2 regions of the Clostridium sp. LIBA-8553 genome follow, and region 1 is predicted to be linked to the other one. Evidence: predicted binding sites of a transcription regulator. Region 1 holds the regulator's gene; the other holds the start of a gene.
The links. The regulator HrcA, encoded in region 1, represses chaperone genes, less so after heat shock. The targets are predictions, from matches to a motif close to TGTTAGCACTCNNNNNNNNNGAGTGCTAACA.
Positions count from the first base shown of each region.

Region 1 (11,205 bases):
AATCCATTCTAATACTATAGCCAAAACTTGACCTGATAAATAAAACCAAAAAAACACTTCAACAACTAAACACTTTCCTAAAAGTATTTTCCATTTATCTATTGGTAAACTTAATGTTCTGTAAATTGTTTTATTTTCAAAATCAAATTCTTTTTTCCATATAAAAATAGAAAATATTGCAATCAAAATCATCTCAACTAAGAATATAAGTGAACTTGTGTTACCATTTTGAAGCGATAAATAAAATACTCCTTCATTAACTATTCCATTTCCCCAATATCTTGAAATTGCAATAAAAAATAAAACCATGGAAGCAATCATTCCTAAGGCTGTATTAACTAAAATCAAATTAAAATTTCCTAAGAGTTCATATTCAATTAAAGAAATAAACTTGCTTTTCTTATTCATCTCCAAAAACCTCTCTCATTTTATCTATTAATGAAATACCTTCCTTGCATCTCATATCTTCCATATAAAAATCTTCTTTTACAATTCCATCATTAATCATTAGAACCCTATCTGCAATATTTTCTATATCCTTTATTTCATGAGTAGTGATAATTATTGCAACATCTTCACTAGTATAATTTATAAGAGATCTTAGAAACATATCTCTTGTAAAAATATCAATTCCTGAGAAAGGTTCATCCATAATGATATAATCTGCATTTTGAGCAAAACCTAATATTATTTTTAATTTTTCTAAATTTCCCTTTGAAAGTTTATCTATCTTCTCATTATCTTTTAATTCAAACTCAGCAAGCATTTTATAGGCTTTTTTATAATCCCATCTATCATAAAAGCATTCCATATATTCAAAGCTTTCTTTTATATTCATTCCATTATAAGTATTTTTCACATCTGGAACAAAAGCTAATTTATCTGAGTTTTTTATATTAAGAGCTTCTCCATCAATAAGAACTTCACCTGAATCTTTCTTAACTAAATCCATAATTATTTTCAATATTGTGGATTTACCTACCCCATTCATACCTAACAAAGCAGTGATTTCTCCTTTTTTTATATTAAAAGAAATGCTCTTTAAAACTTCTTTTCTTCCGAATTTCTTTTTAACTTCAATTACTTCAATCATTCACTCACCCCTAATACTTATTTTTATCGCTTAAATCCAATTTGTATCTATGTATTAATCCATTAATACACAACTCCCAACTGTATTATAGCATTAGTACACTAACTTGTAAATATTTTGATTTACTTTTTTTGTATTTTTTACTCAAATGTAACTTTTAACAGTATTGATTTATAGATATATGTGAAAGAATATTTTTATGGGCAGTATATTTTTTATTTAAATATAAGCTTTTTCTATTAGAATCGTATAATATTTAACAGAATTAGCTATTATTTTAGAATAGGCAATAAAACTTTTTGCGAAATTATAAAACTTAGCCTTAAAAAGCATAAAAAAACACCCTAGCTTAGCTAGAGTGCTTAAAAATCTATCTATTTTTTCTTTTTAAATTTTGAGAAAAATCCATCCTCTTTATCTTCAGTTCCCTCAACTGACTCTCCTGAAGCTCTCATGAATTCTTTTAAAGCTTCCTCTTGTTCTTTATTTAAGTGTTTTGGAACCTCTACTACCATATGAACGTATTGATTTCCTCTTCCACCACCATTAACATGAGGAACACCTTTTCCTTTTAATCTAAACTTAGTTCCAGGTTGAGTACCTGCTGGAACTTTATATTTAACATTTCCATCTACAGTTGGAACAGTTATTTCTGCTCCTAACGCAGCCTTAGCCATGCTTATTTTGTAATCATAGTAAATATCAGAGCCTTCTCTTCTAAATATCTTAGAAGGAGAAACATTTACTCTTATATATAAATCTCCTGAAGGTCCATTATTAGCTCCTTGTTCACCTTGTCCTCTTAAAGGTATTATGTTTCCAGTATCTACTCCTGCTGGTATCTTAACTGTTATCTTTCTATTTTTTCTAACAGTTCCTTTTCCCTTACAATCTGGACATGGATCTTCAATTATTTTACCTGTTCCACCACATTGGTCACAAGTTGTTGTAGAAACAAAGCTTCCTAATGGAGTTTGTCTTTGAACCCTTATTTGTCCAGAACCACTACATTTTGGACAAGTCTTAGGAGATGTTCCTGGTTTAGCTCCTGTACCATGGCAAGTTTCACAGTTTTCAGTTCTAGTTATTGATATTTCTTTTTCGCATCCAAATACAGCTTCTTCAAAAGTTATATTTAATCTATATTCTAAATCAGCACCTCTTTGTGGAGCATTTCTTCTCCTAGCTGATCCGCCACCACCGAATCCGCCACCAAAGAATGATTCAAATATATCTCCAAAGCCACCCATTTCTGAGAAGTCGAATCCGCCAGCATCAAATCCGCCGCCACCGAATCCAGCGCTTCCGTCAACACCTGCATGACCAAATTGATCATATCTAGCTTTTTTATCAGGGTCTTTTAATACATCGTAAGCTTCATTTACTTCTTTAAAATTTTCTTCTGCTTCCTTATCTCCAGGATTTCTATCCGGGTGATATTTCATAGCCATTTTTCTAAAAGCTCTCTTTATTTCATCATCTGAAGCACCCTTTTGAAGACCAAGCACTTCATAATAATCTCTTTTAGCCACAGTTATTCACCACCTATAAATTTACTTATAAAAAGGGAAGACTATTGAGCCTTCCCTCTATTAATTCTTTTTATATTATATCAAAGCTTTAAGTCTTATGATAGTTTTAATTATTATTTATCATCTTGAACTTCGAAGTCAGCATCTACAACATTGTCATCGTTGTTTGTAGCACCTGCTCCAGCATTAGCTCCACCCATGTTGTTTGGATCAAATCCTTGACCTTGTGCTCCACCATTTTGTTGGTATAATTTTTCTGATACTTTGTAGAATGCTTGAGTTAAATCTTCCATAGCTTTTTTGATAGCTTCTATATCGTCACCATCTTTAACTTTTTTAACTTCTTCGATTTTAGCTTCTATTTCTGATTTTTCTTCAGCTGAAACTTTATCCCCAAGTTCATTTAAAGTTTTTTCTGTTTGGTAAACAGTTTGCTCAGCAGTGTTTTTAACTTCTATAGCTTCTTTTCTCTTTTTATCTTCTTCAGCGAATTGTTCAGCTTCTTTTACAGCCTTATCTATTTCAGCATCGCTTAAGTTAGTTGAAGCTGTGATTGTAATATTAGCTTCTTTTCCAGTAGCTTTATCAGTTGCTGAAACTTTAACTATACCGTTAGCATCTATATCGAAAGCAACTTCTATTTGAGGGATTCCTCTTGGAGCTGGAGCAATTCCTGATAGAGTAAATCTACCTAAAGTTTTGTTATCAGCTGCCATTTGTCTTTCACCTTGTACTACGTGAATTTCAACTGAAGTTTGGTTATCTGCTGCAGTTGAGAATATTTGACTCTTTCTTGCAGGGATAGTTGTATTTCTTTCGATTAATGGAGTTGCAACTCCTCCTAAAGTTTCGATTCCTAATGTTAATGGAGTAACATCTAGTAATAATACATCTTTAACATCACCAGTTAATACACCAGCTTGGATAGCAGCACCCATTGCTACACACTCATCTGGGTTAACTCCTTTTGAAGGTTCTTTTCCAGTGAAGTTTTTAACAGCCTCTTGAACTGCTGGTATTCTTGTTGATCCACCAACTAAGATTACTTTATCTATATCATTTAATGAGACATTACCTGATTTTAAAGCTTCTTTCATTATATTTATTGTTCTTTCAACTAAGTCATGAGTTAATTCATTGAATTTAGCTCTAGTTAATGTCATATCTATATGTTTTGGACCAGTTGCATCAGCAGTGATGAATGGTAAGTTGATTAATGTTTGAGTTGATGATGATAACTCAATTTTAGCTTTTTCAGCTGCTTCTTTTAATCTTTGAAGAGCCATTTTATCTTGTCTTAAATCAATTCCATTTTGAGCTTTAAAGTCTTCAGCGATATAATCTATAATTCTTTGGTCGAAATCATCTCCACCTAATCTAGCATCTCCGTTTGTTGATACAACTTCAAATACTCCATCTCCTAAGTCTAAGATAGATACGTCGAAAGTACCACCACCTAGGTCATATACTAATATTTTGTGAGCACTATCCATTTTATCTAATCCATAAGCTAATGATGCAGCTGTTGGCTCGTTGATTATTCTCTTAACGTCTAAACCAGCTATTCTACCAGCATCTTTAGTTGCTTGTCTTTCAGCATCGTTAAAGTAAGCTGGAACTGTTATAACAGCTTCTGTTACTTTTTCTCCTAAGTAAGCTTCTGCATCTGCTTTTAATTTTTGAAGTATCATTGCTGATATTTCTTGTGGTGTATAATCTTTTCCATCTATGTTAACTTTGTAGTCAGTTCCCATATGTCTTTTTATTGACATTATTGTTTTATCAGGATTTGTTATTGCTTGTCTTTTAGCAACTTGACCTACTAATCTTTCTCCATTTGCTTGGAATGAAACTACTGATGGAGTTGTTCTAGCACCTTCTGAGTTAGTGATAACTACTGGTTCTCCACCTTCCATAACAGCTACGCATGAATTTGTTGTTCCTAAATCTATACCGATTATTTTACTCATTGTTAATTCCTCCTCTAACAATATCTATATTTAAATCTGTTAAATGCAAATTAAATTATTTAGTTACAGTTACCATTGAATGTCTGATAACCTTATCCCCTCTCTTGTATCCTTTTTGGAATACTTGAGCTACTTGATTTGGCTCTGAACCTTCTTGCTCCACAACCATCATTGCTTGATGTAATTCTGGATCAAAACCATTTTCTGTAGATATTTCTTCAACTTGAAGTTTATCTAATGCATCTTCAAATTGTCTTACTGTCATTTCAACACCCTTTTTAAGATCTTCAACTGAGCCATCTACAGCTAATGCTCTTTCTAAATTATCTAATACTGGAAGCATTTTTATTAAAACATCTTCACAAGCATCAGTATATATTCTTTCTTTTTCTTTATCTGTTCTTTTTCTGTAGTTTTCATATTCTGCAGAAATTCTTAATAATCTATCTTTTAAGGCCTCTAATTCATTTTCTAACTTTTTAGTTTTATTCTTAAACATATTATTTTCTTCCTTTAAAGCCTTTAATTCTTCAAACTCAATAACTTTTTCGTCAGCCTTAACATCTTCTGAAACTTCTTCTACTTCTTCATCTATACTAGGATTTTCATCTTTAGTTTCATTATCAAATTCTTTTTGGATATCTTCTTTTAACTTTTCGTCAAATTCCTTATTATCCTCCATAAAGTAGCTACACCTCTTCTCTTTTTTTCTTTACTTGTTCCTTAAAGTTTCATTTAATTCTTTCATAACCTCAGTCATGATTGATAATACTTTAGAATAATTTATTCTTCTAGGACCTATTAAAGCTATAGTACCTAAGGACTTATCTCCTACATGATATCCAGCTGATATTATAGAACATTCTTTTGCTTCTGGTACAAATATTTCATCCCCTATTTTTATAGTCATATCATCACTATCACTTATAAGTTCTGAAACACATTTTTTATCATGTAAAAGCTCTAAAATCTCTTTTGCTTTGTGAATATTATTATATTCAGGATAATTGAATATATTGATTGTTCCCTCTAAGAATACCTCAGATGATCCATCGTCTTTCAAGCTCTCATAAAGAGCTGGTAAAACTGCATTGACTATATCTTCATATCCTTCTAAAGCTTTATTGAGATTGCTTATAACCTCTAGGTTTATTTGCTCAATAGTAAGGTTTTTAAGCCTTTCAGTTATTATCTTACTAATTTTAATAAGTTCTTCAGATAAAGGAACATTTTTTACTTTTATAACTGTATTTCTTATGACACCATTATCAGTTACTAAAACACATAATATACTTAAATCATCAACCTTTAAAAGTTGAATTGATTTTACAAAGCTCTTATGTACTGATGGTGCCTTAACTATACAAGTCATTTTAGTAAGTTCCGATAGAAGAGCACTAGTTTGTTTGATTATCTTATCAACTTCGTACAAGGTACCATCTATTATTGAATTTCTAATAAGCAATTCCTCTTCAGAAGATAATCTTTCGAATTCAACCATTCTATCAACATATAATCTATATCCTCTGCTTGATGGAATTCTTCCTGCCGAAGTATGAGGCTGTTCTAAAAATCCCATTTCCTCTAAGTCAGCCATCTCATTTCTTATAGTAGCTGAACTTACTCCAAGATTATATTTTTTAGCGATAGTTCTTGAACCAACAGGCTCTCCAGTAGATATATAGTCTTGAATTATAGCCCTTAATATTTGAAGCTTTCTATCATCTATCACTAATCTCACCTCTTTATTAGCACTCACTCTTATCGAGTGCTAACTAGTACACTATTAATATATTACCTACCAAGTTTTTTGTCAATTCCATTTTTTATCATTTCACATCAAAATTATTGATTTAATAATAATTATCCTTTATTATCTTTAGTTTTCTTTCATTTTCTTTTATTCACTCTATAAACTTCAAAATTATTAAAGTAAGAAATCAGCCATTATTATATTGGAAAGTTCTACCCCCTTTTCACTAAGATAAATCATTCCTGAATCTCTTATTAAGAGCTTTTCCTCCTCATACTTACTTATTATTTCTCCATAAACATCATTTATATTCATATTAAATCTCTTTTCAAATTCGTTTTCCTTTATTCCATTAATCTTTCTAAGACCCATAAACATAAATTCTTCCATATCATCATTTTTAGAATTAATTATTGCTTCTTCTATAGCCTCTCCCTCTTCATTCATTGCTTTTATATATTCTTCCACACTACTTAGATTTTTAATTCTCTTGCCATTAACATAAGAAGCTGCTGCTGACCCTAAACCAATCCAATTATCCATATTCCAATAAGCTAAGTTATGTCTACACTCCATTCCCTTTTTAGCATAATTGGAAATTTCATATTGTTTAAATCCGTTTTCCTCTAAAATAGTTTTTGCTAAATGATACATTTTTCTCTCCTCTTCTTCACTTGGAAGCTTTAACTTATCATTTTCATAAAGATTATAAAAAGCAGTTCCTTCTTCTATAATTAAACTATACGCTGATATGTGTGCTGGTTCTAAAGATATTATTTCTCTTAAAGTATCTTCCCATTCATTTACTTTTTGATTTGGTAAGCCAAACATTAAATCAACATTTATGTTGTCAAATCCTACTTTTTTAGCTAAAAGAAAATTTTCTTTAAAAGTTTCATAGTTATGTATCCTTCCTAATCCTTTTAAAAGATTATCTTGCTTTGCTTGAAGTCCCATACTAATTCTATTAACTCCATATTTTTTCATGACCTTTAGCTTTTCTTCTGTTAAATTACCAGGATTACATTCCATAGAAAATTCAACATTATTTGATAAATTAAGTTTTGCTATTTCACTTAATAAAGTTTGTAACTCATTTGCTTCAAGAACACTTGGTGTTCCTCCCCCAATAAATATAGTACTTATCTCTAAATTATTGTGTTCTTCTCTAAAATTTATTATTTCCTTGTTTAATTCATCTATATACTCTCTTCTTAAGTGATCTTTTCTTGCAAAAGAAGGAAAATCACAATAAAGACATTTTTGTGCACAAAAAGGAATGTGTATATATAAAGAAACTTTATCCATGGTTAATTACCTCCATCTTAAAATAATAAAGAAACTTAAGTTAAAGTCTCTATTATTATTTTGTTTTCAATTTAATTAATATATAAGTTCTCTAGTCTACTTTCATATTACAACAAAAAAAGTCACGAGTGAATAAACCCATGACTTTTATATGATACGTTCATAATACAAAATTACTTATTTTAAATTTTGTTCATAAGCTTCTTAAAACATCGAAATAAACTCAATTTAATTTTTAATTTAAACTACATTTTAAGCTGAAAACCAATATTTATATAAATAAGTCCAATACTTAAAATATATTTAAACTTATTTTTATATTTCTCTTAAATTTATGTTTATAGCATTATGAATTAATAAATCTCTTTGAACTTCTATAATAGAAGTTTTTATTGTTTCACCTTCTAAATTTATATCAATATTACTATGGTCTCCATATTTAGCTAAAAACTTATCTAAATCAGAAATCTTAAGGCTTATTGAAATATTTTCTCCATTTTTTCTATTTATAACACCAGTTGCTTTTCCAGCATTTCTAAATTTTCTACACTTAACTCTAACATCTCTCTTATTTGCTTGTAACATAAGAACAACTCCCCTTCTCTACATAAGTTTTATTAATTTACTATAAATATATTGAAGGGATTTCTCTTTAATGACTAAATAAAAAAATATTTATTTTACGAATTTCTTACTAAAACACATCATAAAATTAATGTTACTTATACTAATTTCTTAAAATTATATATATAATAAGAATCTCTCTCTAAACATAAAAAGGTAATGTAGATACTTAATAGTATCAAACACTACCTTTTTGATAATATTTAAAAGCTAATTAGTCAACTTTTAAAACTGACATAAACGCTTCTTGTGGAACTTCAACTGTTCCTAATTGTCTCATTCTCTTCTTACCTTCTTTTTGCTTTTCAAGAAGTTTTTTCTTTCTTGAAATATCTCCACCATAACACTTAGCTAATACGTCTTTTCTCATAGCTTTAACTGTTTCTCTAGCTATGATTTTTGAACCTACAGCTGCTTGAATTGGAACTTCAAACATGTGTCTTGGGATAATTTCCTTAAGTTTTTCAGCTATAGCTCTACCTCTTTGGTAAGCCTTAACCTCTGGAACTATCATAGATAAAGCATCTACGTTATCTCCATTTAATAATATATCTAACTTAACAAGTTTTGATTGCTCATATCCTTTTAATTCATAATCTAATGAAGCATATCCTCTTGTTTTTGATTTAAGAGTATCGAAGAAATCATATACTATTTCATTTAGTGGTATTTCATAATGAATAACAACTCTTGTTTCTTCTAAGTATTGCATATCTATGAATTTACCTCTTCTGTCTTGGCATAATTCCATTACAGCTCCTGTGTAATCAGTTGGAGTAATAATTGAAGCCTTAACAACAGGTTCTTCCATATATGCTATCTCTGTCATTGGAGGAAGATTTGTTGGGTTTGTTAAATCAAATGACTCTCCATTTGTTTTAGTTACTTTGTATATAACTGATGGTGCAGTTGTAATTATATCTAAGTTAAATTCTCTTTCAACTCTTTCTTGAATTATTTCCATATGTAATAATCCTAAGAATCCACATCTAAAACCAAAACCTAAAGCTACTGAAGTTTCTGGCTCAAATGATAATGCAGCATCATTTATTTGAAGTTTTTCTAAAGCTTCTTTTAACTCTTCGTATTTAGCTCCATCAACTGGATATATACCTGAATAAACCATTGGTATAGCTGGCTTATATCCTGGTAATGCCTCTTCTGTTGGTCTAGCTGCCTCAGTTACAGTATCACCTACTCTGGCGTCTCTAACATTCTTGATTGAAGCTGTTATATATCCAACTTCACCTGCACTTAATCCTTCTTTTAAAGGCATTAAGGCCGGTGTAAATACTCCAGTCTCAACTACTTCATACACCTTACCTGTAGACATTAATTTAATTTTTGTTCCAGGTTTAACTTTACCATCTTTAACTCTTATATGGCATACAACACCTTTGTAACTATCATAATATGAGTCAAATATTAAAGCTTTAAGAGGCGCATTTTCATCACCTTCTGGTGCTGGAATCTTCTCTACTATCTCTTCTAAAACATCTTCTATATTTAATCCTGTTTTAGCTGATACAAGTGGTGCATCCTCTGCTTCTATTCCAATAACATCTTCTATTTCTTGCTTTATTTCATCTGGTCTAGCACTAGCTAAGTCAACCTTATTTATAACAGGAACTATTTCTAAGTCATTATCTAATGCTAAATAACAGTTTGCTAAAGTTTGAGCTTGTATTCCTTGAGTTGCGTCTACAACAAGTATTGCACCTTCACAAGCTGCTAAACTTCTTGAAACCTCATATGTAAAGTCTACGTGACCTGGAGTATCTATAAGATTTAATATATATTCTTCTCCGTTATCTCTCTTATAGATAAGTCTTGCTGCCTGAGACTTTATTGTAATTCCTCTTTCTTTTTCTAGCTCCATAGTATCTAGTACTTGCTGTTCCATCTCTCTTTGAGTTAATGTACCAGTTTTCTCTAAAAGTCTATCTGCTAATGTTGATTTACCATGATCTATATGCGCTACGATTGAAAAGTTTCTTATATACTTCTTTTTATCCATATCTAAACCTGCTCTCCAAACTATTTAAAGCTCTTGAACAGTTTTCACCCCCACATTGTAGAATAAGTCAAGTTACATTATATCACAACGTGCCATTAAACTGTCAATATACTTGATTTACATTATTATATTGTTTTCTATAAATTGATTAATATTATTTATTAAATTATTAATTAAGTTAAAAGTTCCAATTAATATATTGCCTACAAACCCTTTATTTAAGTTTAAAGTGTGTTCTTTAAAAACTAAATAAAATTCATCTTTATTTTCGTATATTTTTATTGGACTATTATCCTCACTAAATACAGTTAAGTCCATTCCTGTTTCTTCCTTTATTCTTTCATAATCAACCTGTTCATTCAATTCATAATTTTGATTATTAAAAGCTTCTGTATTTTCTATGTTAACACCAATAACTCCCCAACAGATTATAGAAAAAAATATTATACTAAGTGTTCCCATTGTTATAAATCTTTTCAAAATAAAACACCCCCACAGATTACTATCTATAAGGATGTTCAAAAAGCTTTATTTTTATTCATCTTTTCCGTTTAATTCTTCTGCTATTAATCTAGCTATATATTTAGCTGTGCCTTGTGCCTCTTCCGCAGTATTAACTTCTGCTCCAACCTCTATTAACATTGAATTTTTATTATATTGTTGGTTAAAAGCATTTTTTCCCCTATTATACTTATAGGTTTCCTGTCTTCTCAAAATATCTGGGAAAAGCTCATTAGCTCTAGTTATAAATCTATTTGCTAGATTTTCTGCATCATTGTAATATTTACTATTCTTAGTTGTAACAAACATGACTTTAGCCACGCTTTCTCCATTTATATTAGCAGTTAAATTCTTTTTATTTTGTTCTCCTACAGAATCTCTGTGTATATCTATTATCATTTTAAATT
Region 1 is NZ_CM173489.1:2,786,292-2,797,496, forward strand. It holds gene AC2JAQ_RS12470 (ABC transporter permease) at 1-408, opposite strand, end outside; gene AC2JAQ_RS12475 (ATP-binding cassette domain-containing protein) at 401-1,093, opposite strand; gene dnaJ (molecular chaperone DnaJ) at 1,468-2,625, opposite strand; gene dnaK (molecular chaperone DnaK) at 2,739-4,595, opposite strand; gene grpE (nucleotide exchange factor GrpE) at 4,651-5,277, opposite strand; gene hrcA (heat-inducible transcriptional repressor HrcA) at 5,308-6,327, opposite strand; gene hemW (radical SAM family heme chaperone HemW) at 6,523-7,656, opposite strand; gene AC2JAQ_RS12505 (hypothetical protein) at 7,972-8,241, opposite strand; gene lepA (translation elongation factor 4) at 8,495-10,297, opposite strand; gene AC2JAQ_RS12515 (hypothetical protein) at 10,415-10,777, opposite strand; gene AC2JAQ_RS12520 (stage II sporulation protein P) at 10,832-11,205, opposite strand, start outside.

Region 2 (11,205 bases), 1.2 Mb from region 1:
AAAATGGCAATGAAAAGAAAAATATAAAATGTGATACAGTAATGTTTGCTTATCCAATGATTTCAGATGGCTTAGTTGCATTAAGAAGTGGATTAAAATTAAATCCAATCACAACAGGTCCAGAGGTAGATGAAAATTTAGAAACTTCTAAGAAAAGTATTTATGCTTGTGGAAATGCAATCTATGTGCATAAATCAATAGAAGAAATTGAAAATGAGTGTAAAAAACTTATTAGTTATGTAAAATAAATTTGACTAAATTTTATATTACTATTCATATGATTAAATCTTAGAATAGTAATATAAATAATATATAATATATTATTTAATAAATCCATTAAGAAATAATATTTGGCAATATTACATAAGGATTTATAAAATTTTAACTCTACTAAAAAATTAATTTAACTTTTTAGTAGAGTTATTTTAGTATATTATGATAGAATAAGTTAACAGATTATAGATATATTGGAATAATATATATAATATACGTTAAGAAAAGGGGAGAGTATATGGTTTATTTTGCTTATGGAAGTAATCTAAGTTTAGAACAAATGAAAAGAAGATGCCCTGAAGCTATTCCTATGATTATGGTACATCTTGATAATTATAAATTAACTTACAATAAATATGCAGATATAATTCCATGCCAAGGGGAAAAGGTATATGGAGCTATTTATGAGCTTTCAATAAATGATTTAAAAAATTTAGATGAATTTGAAGGGTATCCATATCTTTATGAAAAGATAAACTTAAAGGTTCAAGATAGCAAAGGTGTTTTTTATGAGGCATTTGCTTATGTAATGGTTGAAAAAGGAAATAAATTACCGGAAGATGACTACTTAGATATAATAAATAAGGGATACCAGGATTGGAATATTGTTTTATAAATCTAAAAATAAGGATTATGGTGAAATTTTTCATCATAATCCTATTATTTTTAATTTTTCTAGGTTATGTTTTAAGTAAATATTGATTTTTAGATTTAGTTAAAAATCAACACTAATTTGAAACAAATCGTTTTTTTAATACTAAGATTAAAGGAGAATACTTAGTTTTTTCTCTTAATAAGGCTCTAAAATTAATATTTTAGAAGAAAAAAGCTTTTAGGACATGGTTTAATATTATGATATAGTATTATAAATGTTAATTTTTTAAAATATAAAAATAAATAATAAATATAACTTAGAGGTATTGATATGGAAAAAAATTTAAAAAGATTAGATGAGATTTTATTATTTAATAAAAACTTTGTGGAAGATAAAGAATATGAAAAATATAAAGCTACAAAAAAACCAGAAAAGAAATTAGTAATTCTATCATGCATGGATACAAGACTTACAGAGCTTTTACCAAAAGCTATGAATATTAAAAATGGAGATGCTAAAATAATAAAAAATGCAGGGGCTACAATAATGCATCCTTTTGGAAGTATTGTTAGAAGCATACTTGTTGCTATTTATGAATTTAATGCAGAAGATGTTTTAGTTATTGGACATCATGGATGTGGAATGAGTAACTTGAATTCTAAGGATATGATTGAAAAAATGGAGAGCAGAGGAATAACAGAAGAAACTATTTCAACTATAAAACATTGTGGAATAGATGTAGAAAAATGGCTTCATGGATTTGGGTGTGTAGAAGAATCAGTAAAAGAGAGTGTAACATCATTAAGAAATCATCCATTAATGCCTAGTGATGTAAATATTCACGGCCTTCTAATTGATCCTCATACAGGAGAACTTAAAGTTATAGTTAATGGATACGAATAAAAAAAATTTGAAAAATTTGATAAAGGATATGATATTTAAATAAATTTATTTAAATATCATATCCTTTTATTATTATATTTTGTATGAAAATTTTATTGATTTTAAATTTAATAAGATTAGGTTTTAGTATGTTATGAAGTTCATTAGTATTTAAAAGGAATATAAAGAAAAATATAGTATTTGATAGATTTAAGAAGTTAAATCAAGAAATATAAAAGTAATAAATAAATCCAAAATATTAACTATATGTAAATTTTTTGTTATCATGATATAATTGTATCATTAAATAAATATGGAGGTGGCAAGATGTTTAATATTAATAATGTTATAAATATATATAAATTAATCTGGATATTTACCATAGGTTCTATTTTAGGATATTGTGTTGAGATGCTTTGGTGTTATATAAGAAATGGACACTTTGAAAGTAGAAAGGGATTAATTTATGGGCCAATCAGTCCAGTATACGGTATTGGAGGCATTGTTTTAACTTTATTACTTTATAGATTTATAAATTATAATGGAATAATAATATTTTTTATAAGCGCAATTATAGGAGGGGTTTTTGAATATTTATGTTCGTGGGTACAAGAAAAGGCTTTTGGAAGTGTTTCATGGGACTATGATAGCAAAAATCTTAGTATAAATGGGCGAACAAGTGTTGAATATTCAGTGTTTTGGGGAATACTAGGAGTATTTTTCTTAAGAGATATTTATCCTTTATTTGATAAATTTATGAGTTATTTTTCAGATGGAACAATAAAAATACTTACAATTATATTCTTAGTGTTTTTAATACCTGATATTATTATTTCAGCTTTAGCTGTAAGAAGAGAAGTTGCAAGAATGAAAGGTGTACAAGCCAGAAATGCTTTAGATAGATTTTTAGATAAAAAGTATCCAGATGAGTTTTTAAAGAAGATTTATCCAAATATGATATTTAAATAATAATTAAAATAGATTACTAAAAAGTAGTTAGAAATAAAATAAATTATAATTAAATAAACAAAATAAGTATATAAGTTTTATTAGATAATGTTTTTAATAGGAGAATATCATGTTTTTTATCGGAATATTTGGGGTTGAAAATAAACAAAAAGAAATAAAAGAACTAAAGACCATAAAATGTAAAACTTGTGAAATAAGGACCAGAGGAGTTTTAATAAAGAGTTATGAGTATTTTCATATTTTCTTTATTCCTATTTTTAGATGGAATGAGAAATATTACGTCATGTGTAAAAGATGTAATTCTATTTATGAAATCTCTAAGGAAAGAGGAAAAGAAATCGAAAATGACGAAAATCTAGATATTAAACTTGATGACATGGTTCTTATTCAAGAGGGAGAAAGATATGGTAAAAATGCTCTAGAAAGAAGATGTCCTAATTGTGGAAATATTTTAAAAGAAGATTATAAATATTGTCCATATTGTGGCAACAAATTACAATAACCTAAATATAACTGTGGGGGAGAAATGTTTTTTTTTAATGAACTTAAAGAGGCATAAAAAAACATAAGGAATTGGGTTTAGAAGATATTGAGGTACGTAAAAATAAAATATTAATCCTTTTAGATGGAATGAGCCTTTCACATGAGAAGGTAAAAGATAAAGTAATCGAGTTTTTAGAAAAAAATAATTTTAACTGTGAAGATACAGGAAAGCATATATCTGTGGAACCTATAATAAAGATATATGGACAGTATTTTAAAATTACCCTTAGAAACTGTATTGTAGGAAGAGTAATTCCGATACAAACAACAGTCTTAACATTAATAGACAAAAAATAAAAGTTTTAAATAACAGATACATTAAAATAAATCACGAATATCAGTGAAGTATTTTAATGTATTTTTTAGTTTAAAATAGATAATTATTAAATAACATATAAAGAGAATTTATATTGACATTAATTTCAAAAAGTGATATATATAAATTGTGTGGTTAGCACTCAATCATATAGAGTGCTAACAAAAAGGATGTTTTGTTTTGAAGGGAGTAATTAAAAGTGGAAAAAAGAGAATTTAAAGCAGAATCAAAAAGATTATTAGACATTGTAATTAACTCAATTTATACAAACAGAGAAATATTTTTAAGAGAATTAATTTCAAATGCCAGTGATGCAATAGATAAGATTTATTATAAAACTTTAGGAGATAGTTCATTAACTTTTAATAAAGATGATTATTACATTAAAATAGTACCAAACAAAGAAAATAGAACTCTTACAATATCAGATAAAGGTATTGGTATGACAGAAAAAGAACTTGATGAAAATTTAGGTGTAATAGCTAAAAGTGGTTCTTTACAATTTAAAAAAGAAAATGCTCTTGAAGAAGGCTTTGATATTATAGGACAATTCGGAGTTGGATTTTATTCATCATTTTTAGTTGCAGATCATGTTACTGTTATAACTAAAGCTTTTGGATCAGATAAAGCATGTAAATGGGAATCAGATGGGGTAGATGGATACACTATTTCAGAAGCGGAGAAAGACTCCTTTGGAACAGATATAATTTTACACTTAAAAGCAAATAATGAAGATGAAAACTATGATGAATTTTTAGAAGAATATAAATTAAAAAGTTTAATTAAAAAATATTCAGACTTTATAAGATATCCAATTAAACTTGATGTTACTAAATCAAGAATTAAAGAAGGAACAGAAAACGAACATGAAGAATATGTGGAAGAAGAAACAGTAAACAGTATGGTTCCTTTATGGAGAAAAAATAAAAATGAACTTACAGATGAAGACTATAATAATTTCTATGTGGAAAAAAGATTTGGATTTGACAAGCCCTTAAGACATATGCACATAAGTGTTGATGGGATGATAAGTTATAATGCAATTCTTTATATTCCAGAAAATATACCTTATGATTATTACACAAAAGAGTATGAAAAAGGCTTAGAGCTATACTCAAATGGTGTTTTAATAATGGATAAATGCTCAGAACTTTTACCTGATTATTTTGGATTCGTAAAAGGAATAGTAGATTCTCAAGATTTATCACTTAATATTTCAAGAGAAATGCTTCAGCATGATAGACAATTAAGCCGTATTGCTAAGAACATAAAAACTAAAATTAAAAATGAATTAGAATCTATGCTTAAAAATGATAGAGAAAGCTATGAAAAATTCTATAAATCTTTTGGTAGACAATTAAAATATGGTGTTTACGATGATTTTGGAATGAATAAAGATGAATTAAAAGATTTATTAATGTTCTATTCATCAAAAGAAAAGAAAATGGTAACTTTAGCTGAGTATGTAGAAAGAATGGCTGAGGATCAAAAATACATTTATTATGCTGTTGGTGAATCAAATGAAAGAATAGAAAAAATGCCACAGACTGAGATTGTATTAGACAAAGGATACGAAATTCTTTACTTTACTGAAGATGTGGATGAATTTGCAATAAAAATGCTTATGAACTATAAAGAAAAAGAATTTAAATCAGTATCAAGTGGTGATTTAGGAATAGAGCCAGAAGAAGAAAATAAAAAAGAAAATGAAGAAAATAAAGATATCTTTGAAGCTATGAAAGAAGCTTTAGGAGATAAAATAAGTGCAGTTAAAGCTTCAAGCAGACTTAAAAATTATCCAGTATGCTTATCAGCAGAGGGAGAAGTTTCAATAGAAATGGAAAAAATCTTAAGTGCTATGCCAAATAATCAAGGTGTAAAAGCACAAAAGGTTTTAGAAGTTAACACAAATCATGAAGTATTTAATTCATTAAAAGATTCTTTTGAAAATGATAAAGATAAATTTAATTTATATATAAAATTACTTTATAATCAAGCCCTACTTGTTGAAGGATTAAGCATTGAAGATCCAGTTGAATTTACAAATGATATATGTAAGTTAATGAAATAAATAAAAAGTTATATCTAATTTAAACTGGACTATATGTCGGGATATTTAAGAAAAGAACTAGAAAGTTAAAAACTGATTTCGGTTTTGAACCGGAGTCAGTTTTTTTATATTTTAAAGACAATTTATATAAAGGAATTTCAGAAGAAAGCATTTTAAACTTTGAAATAAATTATAGAACATCTATATTAACTGTAATGTTTAGTAAAATTTATATATTAAATAAATGATAAAATGATAATAAAAATACTGTTATATAAATATAATAATAATAAAATTAATTTAAATATATTATTTATATAAAAAATGCTTGAATTTATTGATAGGTTGTAATATTATAGATGAAAGGATTATGGAAAATAAAGATAAAAAGGGGGCGTTAAAATGGATGAAAAAAGAGAACAGTGGGGATCAAAGGTTGGGTTTATTTTAGCAGCTATAGGTTCAGCTGTAGGATTAGGTAACATTTGGAGATTTCCTTATGTAGCATATTCAAATGGAGGAGGAGCATTCCTGATACCTTATTTTTTTGCAATATTTACGGCAGGAATTCCACTTTTAATTTTAGAATATTCTCTTGGACATAAATATAGGGGGTCAACACCACTTGCAATAGCAAGAGCATCTAAAAAGTGGGAATGGATAGGTTGGTGGCCAACAATAACTTCGGCAATTATAGTAGCTTATTATTCAATGATTTTAAGCTGGGCAGTAAATTATTTTGCATTAAGTTTCACTAAAGGATGGGGCAGTGATTCAAATGCATTTTTCCATAATGATTTTCTTAATTTAAGTTCATCACCTTTTGATTTAGGTGGCATAGTTTGGTATGTGTTAGTTGGAATAGCATTAATTTGGGTTATAAATTGGTTTATTTGTTATAAGGGTGTTAAAAAAGGTATTGAGAAAGCAAATAAGATTTTATTACCTACATTAGTTTTAATTATGATAATAATAGCAGTAAAATCAGTAACTTTAGAGGGCGCAACTGAGGGGTTAAATACATTATTTACACCTGATTGGTCTATGGTTATGAAACCATCTGTTTGGATAGCGGCTTATGGACAAGTATTTTATTCCCTTAGCTTAGCTATAGGAATAATGATGACTTATTCAAGTTATCTACCTAGAAAAACAGATATAAACAATAGTGCATTTGTAACAGCTTTTGCTAACTGTAGCTTTGAGTTTTTATCAGCTATAGCAGTTTTCGCCATATTAGGATTCATGGCAACAGCTCAGGGAGTACCAGTTTCAGAAGTTGTATCAAGTGGAGTTGGACTTGCTTTTGTAGCTTTCCCACAAATATTTAGTGAAATGGGAGCTGTAGGATCATTACTTGGACCATTATTCTTCCTATGCTTAATATTTGCAGGAATAACCTCTTCAGTTTCATTAACAGAAGCAGTTTCAGCACCATTTAGAGAGAAATTTGGATGGAGTAGAAAAAAAGTTGTAACTGGAATGTGTATAATAGGATTTTTAATAAGTTCAGTATTCGCAACTGGAGCTGGATTATATATGTTAGATATTGTTGATGCCTTTATAAATAACTATGGAATAGTAGTTGTTGGATTATTAGAGGTTATATTAATTGGTTGGATTGTTACTCCAGAAAAGGTTAGAGAGCATGCTAATGGAATATCACACTTTAAAGTAGGAAAATGGTGGGATATAGCTGTTAAATTTATAACTCCAGCACTTTTAATATATATGATAATCCAAAATATTATAATTGAAATAAAAACTCCATATGGTGGATATGAATTATCAGCATTATTAGCTTATGGATGGAGCATAATAGCCCTTGGAATAATATGTGCTTTAATAATTTCTAAGAAACCTTGGAAAGATAAAAAAATTGAAGATTATGTTGAAGAGGAAGAACTGATTTCTAATGACTAATCAATAAAATAATCTGAAAATAAGGTTCCATTTTAAATTAGTATTAATTTTTATATAGGTTGAAGAGCTAGTTTAAAATAAATTTTAGCCTAAAACATAGTCTAAAATAAAAGTTATATTTATTAGAGGAGGGAATAAAATGAATACAACATCAATAGTATTTTTCTTAATAGGAGCAACCGTTTTATGGGGAGGATTTATAGTAACACTTAGTATGTTATTAAAGAATGAAAGAAAAACAGCTCAATAACAGGTGAAAATATATTTGTATTTTAATATAAAAAAAGTTTATGAAGATTAGATTAAAAATTTTTATCTTCATAAACTTTTTTATCTTTATAACTAAAATAATTTATATATTTTAATGAAATTGATAAATAGTTTATAAATAATAGAGTTTTTAATGAAGTATCCATATTAAATCTCTGTTATCAGCAGATATTGAAGTAAGCAGCGTTATGAAAGATATTGAAATTATTATTAAATTATGGTAATTTTAATATGTGAATAAAATGTTAACGTGAATTTAATAAATGAGGTTTATCCATAGATAAATATTTATTATAAAAGAGAGGTATTGGTATGGAAAAGCATAGTGATTTTCTAAAAGGCTTAAAAGAAGGTAAGGGGATTATAATTCTAATTTTAGATGAATGGTCCTTCAATAAAAAAGAGCTTGTTTCTAATGTAATAAATCATATGGAAAAGGAAGGCAAAGAATGTGTTTATGTTAGAAATTTGTCTAGTGAACCAATAGTATCAATAGATGGAAAAGAATACTCTGTTAAAATATCTAATTATGGAAATAATTATTCTTTAATACCTTCTCAAAATATAATTTTAACTCCTCAATAAATTGATATTCTATGATTTTAAAAGTGAATATTTATTGATGAAAAAGGAGTTGCGTCAAAGATTTAAATAGTAAAATTCATACAACTCCTTTTTGCTTTAATTATATAAAATTTTAAAATGTTATATGGTCTGGATCAGGTCCAATTCTCTCACCAGTATTTAAAGCAGCTATTTTATTCATATCTTCATCACTTATTTCAAAATCAAATATTTTTGAATTTTCTTCAATTCTGTGAGGAGTAATTGATTTTGGAATTGTTACTACACCCATTTGAATATCCCATCTTAAAACTATTTGAGAAATTGATTTGTTATATTTTTCAGCGAGTTCTTTCATAAGATCAATCTCAAATATTTTTCCTTGCATAAGAGGTCCCCATGCTTCTAATTGGATTCCATGTCCTTTACAGAAATTTAGAAGTTCTGGTTGAGCTAATTGTGGATGAAATTCAACTTGGTTCACCATAGGCATTATTTCTGCGACTTCTTTTAATTCTTCGATGTGATGTTCTTTGAAGTTAGAAACACCGATAGCTCTTACCTTACCTTCTTTATAAAGTTTTTCTAAAGCTTTCCAAGTTTCTTTGTTTAATGCCTTTGGCCAATGAATTAAATAAAGATCTAAATAATCAACTCCAAGCTTAGAAGTTGTTTCTTCAAATGCTTTAAGAGTACTTTCATATCCTTGATCAGTGTTCCAAACTTTGCTTGTAATAAATATTTCTTCTCTTGGAATTCCGCTTTCTTTTATTGCTATTCCAACGCTATCTTCATTTTCATAACGAGAAGCACAATCTATATGCTTATATCCTATTTTTAGTGCAGTTTTTACAGCGTCTACAGTAGTTTGCCCATTTTTAACTAGGAAAGTACCAAAGCCTAATATTGGCATTTTAACACCATTTCTTAATTCAACATATTCATTCATCATAAATTTTCTCCCCTTTTTATTTATTTAAATTTTGAACTGAAATTTTAGTCAAATTGAATTAAATTTTTATATTAATTTTATTAACTAACATTAGTAGTATTATTATTTGGATATTATCATTAGTAGTTTTTTGATTTTATGTAATTTATTTTGAATAAAATCATTTATGATATGTTTATAGAAAAGTAAACTTAAGTGGAATATAAAAATTTAATCCGAAGTTATATGGAATTGGGATTTATACTTTATATAAACTTTTCTCTTAGAAGAAATTAATTATCAGATAAATTTTCTTACAAAAATATACTAATATATTAATTAAAATTAATCAATAAATGAGAGATTTATATATTATTTTTAAATTTACTTTAAGTTAATTTATTATTTTATAAGATGAATATAATTTATGGATTTAAGTACTTTGTGGAATGTAGAAGCTTTTTATGGTATATTCTAGATAAACAATTTTGGAAGGAGTGATTTTGTGAAAGTTACTATTAAAGATGTGGCAAGAGAAGCCAATGTAGCCCCTTCTACCGTTTCAAGAGTTTTATCTGATAGTCCTAAAATTAGCGAGGAAACTAAGATAAAGGTTAATAAAGCCATAGAAAAATTAAATTATAAACCCAATGCAATAGCTAGAAGTCTTGTTAATAATAAGACTAGGATATTAGGAGTAGTTCTTCCAAATGAAGCAGATGATTTATTTAAAAATCCTTTCTTTGTTGAGGCTATGAGAGGAATGAGCATGTCAGCAGATGAGAATGGATACCATATAATGTATGCATTTAGTAAAAATGACGATGATGAGTTAAAAATAATAAAGGAATTTGCAACTAATAATTTGTTAGAAGGAATATGTTTATTATCAGTTAAGGAAGATGACAGCACTATAAAATACTTAAAAGATATAAATTTCCCTTTTGTAGTTATTGGAAGACCTGATGAAGAAGGTGTTTTATGGGTTGATAATGATAACTTTGAAGCTATGTTTAAGTTAGTTAATAAATTTATAAAAGATGGAGAGTTAGATATAGCTTTTATTGGAGGAAAGAGAAGCTGGAATGTTTCAAAAGACAGATTAAATGGATTTAAAGATGCTTTTAAAGCAAATAATTTAAATTATGATGAGACTATGGTTATTGAAGAGAAGGATTTTTCAGAAGAGTGTGGGTATTTGGCGATGAAGGAGATAATTTCAAAAAGAACTCCTAAAATAGTTGTTACTACAGATGACTTTCTTGCTTTCGGAGCAAATAGATTTTTAAATGAAGAGGGAATTGAAGGAATTAAAATAGTAGGTTTTAATAACACACCTATGACAAAATATCAAAATCCACCAATTTCGTCTATAGATATTAATGCTAGAGAGCTAGGATATGAGGCTACTAAACTACTTATAGACTATTTAAATAGCAATTTAGCAGATAGAAATGATTATTGTATAGTAGATACTGAGTTCATTGATAGAGGATAGGATTCCTCATGCAAATTGGGCAAACGTTTGCACAAAAAAGTGAGAATAAATGAGAAAATAGAAGTTAAAGAGAGAAAATAGCATGAAAATTTTCTAAAATCAATTTTGTAAAGGATTTAATTATCTGATATTATAAAAATGTAAAATGAGACTTAATTCAAAGGAGCTTCACGAACTTTGAATTTTAGCTGAATTTTATTAATTATGTTTTTTAGATAATCTAAAAAACAAATTTTTTTGAAATATGGGCAAACGTTTGCACGAATTTCAGCTTTTTAACATTCAAATAATATAAGTAAAAATACAAGGAGTAAGTATGAATAAAAGATGGTGGAAAGAATTAGTTGCATACCAGATTTATCCTAAGAGTTTTATGGATTCGAACGGTGAT
Region 2 is NZ_CM173489.1:446,519-457,723, forward strand. It holds gene AC2JAQ_RS01835 (NAD(P)/FAD-dependent oxidoreductase) at 1-248, shown strand, start outside; gene AC2JAQ_RS01840 (gamma-glutamylcyclotransferase family protein) at 512-889, shown strand; gene AC2JAQ_RS01845 (beta-class carbonic anhydrase) at 1,199-1,771, shown strand; gene AC2JAQ_RS01850 (putative ABC transporter permease) at 2,078-2,719, shown strand; gene AC2JAQ_RS01855 (zinc ribbon domain-containing protein) at 2,829-3,221, shown strand; gene AC2JAQ_RS01860 (hypothetical protein) at 3,293-3,559, shown strand; gene htpG (molecular chaperone HtpG) at 3,778-5,649, shown strand; gene AC2JAQ_RS01870 (sodium-dependent transporter) at 6,031-7,551, shown strand; gene AC2JAQ_RS01875 (MetS family NSS transporter small subunit) at 7,691-7,801, shown strand; gene AC2JAQ_RS01880 (hypothetical protein) at 8,134-8,406, shown strand; gene AC2JAQ_RS01885 (aldo/keto reductase) at 8,519-9,334, opposite strand; gene AC2JAQ_RS01890 (LacI family DNA-binding transcriptional regulator) at 9,822-10,814, shown strand; gene AC2JAQ_RS01895 (glycoside hydrolase family 13 protein) at 11,131-11,205, shown strand, end outside.
Region 2: htpG (molecular chaperone HtpG) is a predicted target of HrcA. The motif match lies at 3,712-3,742, and genes of this name have one in related genera.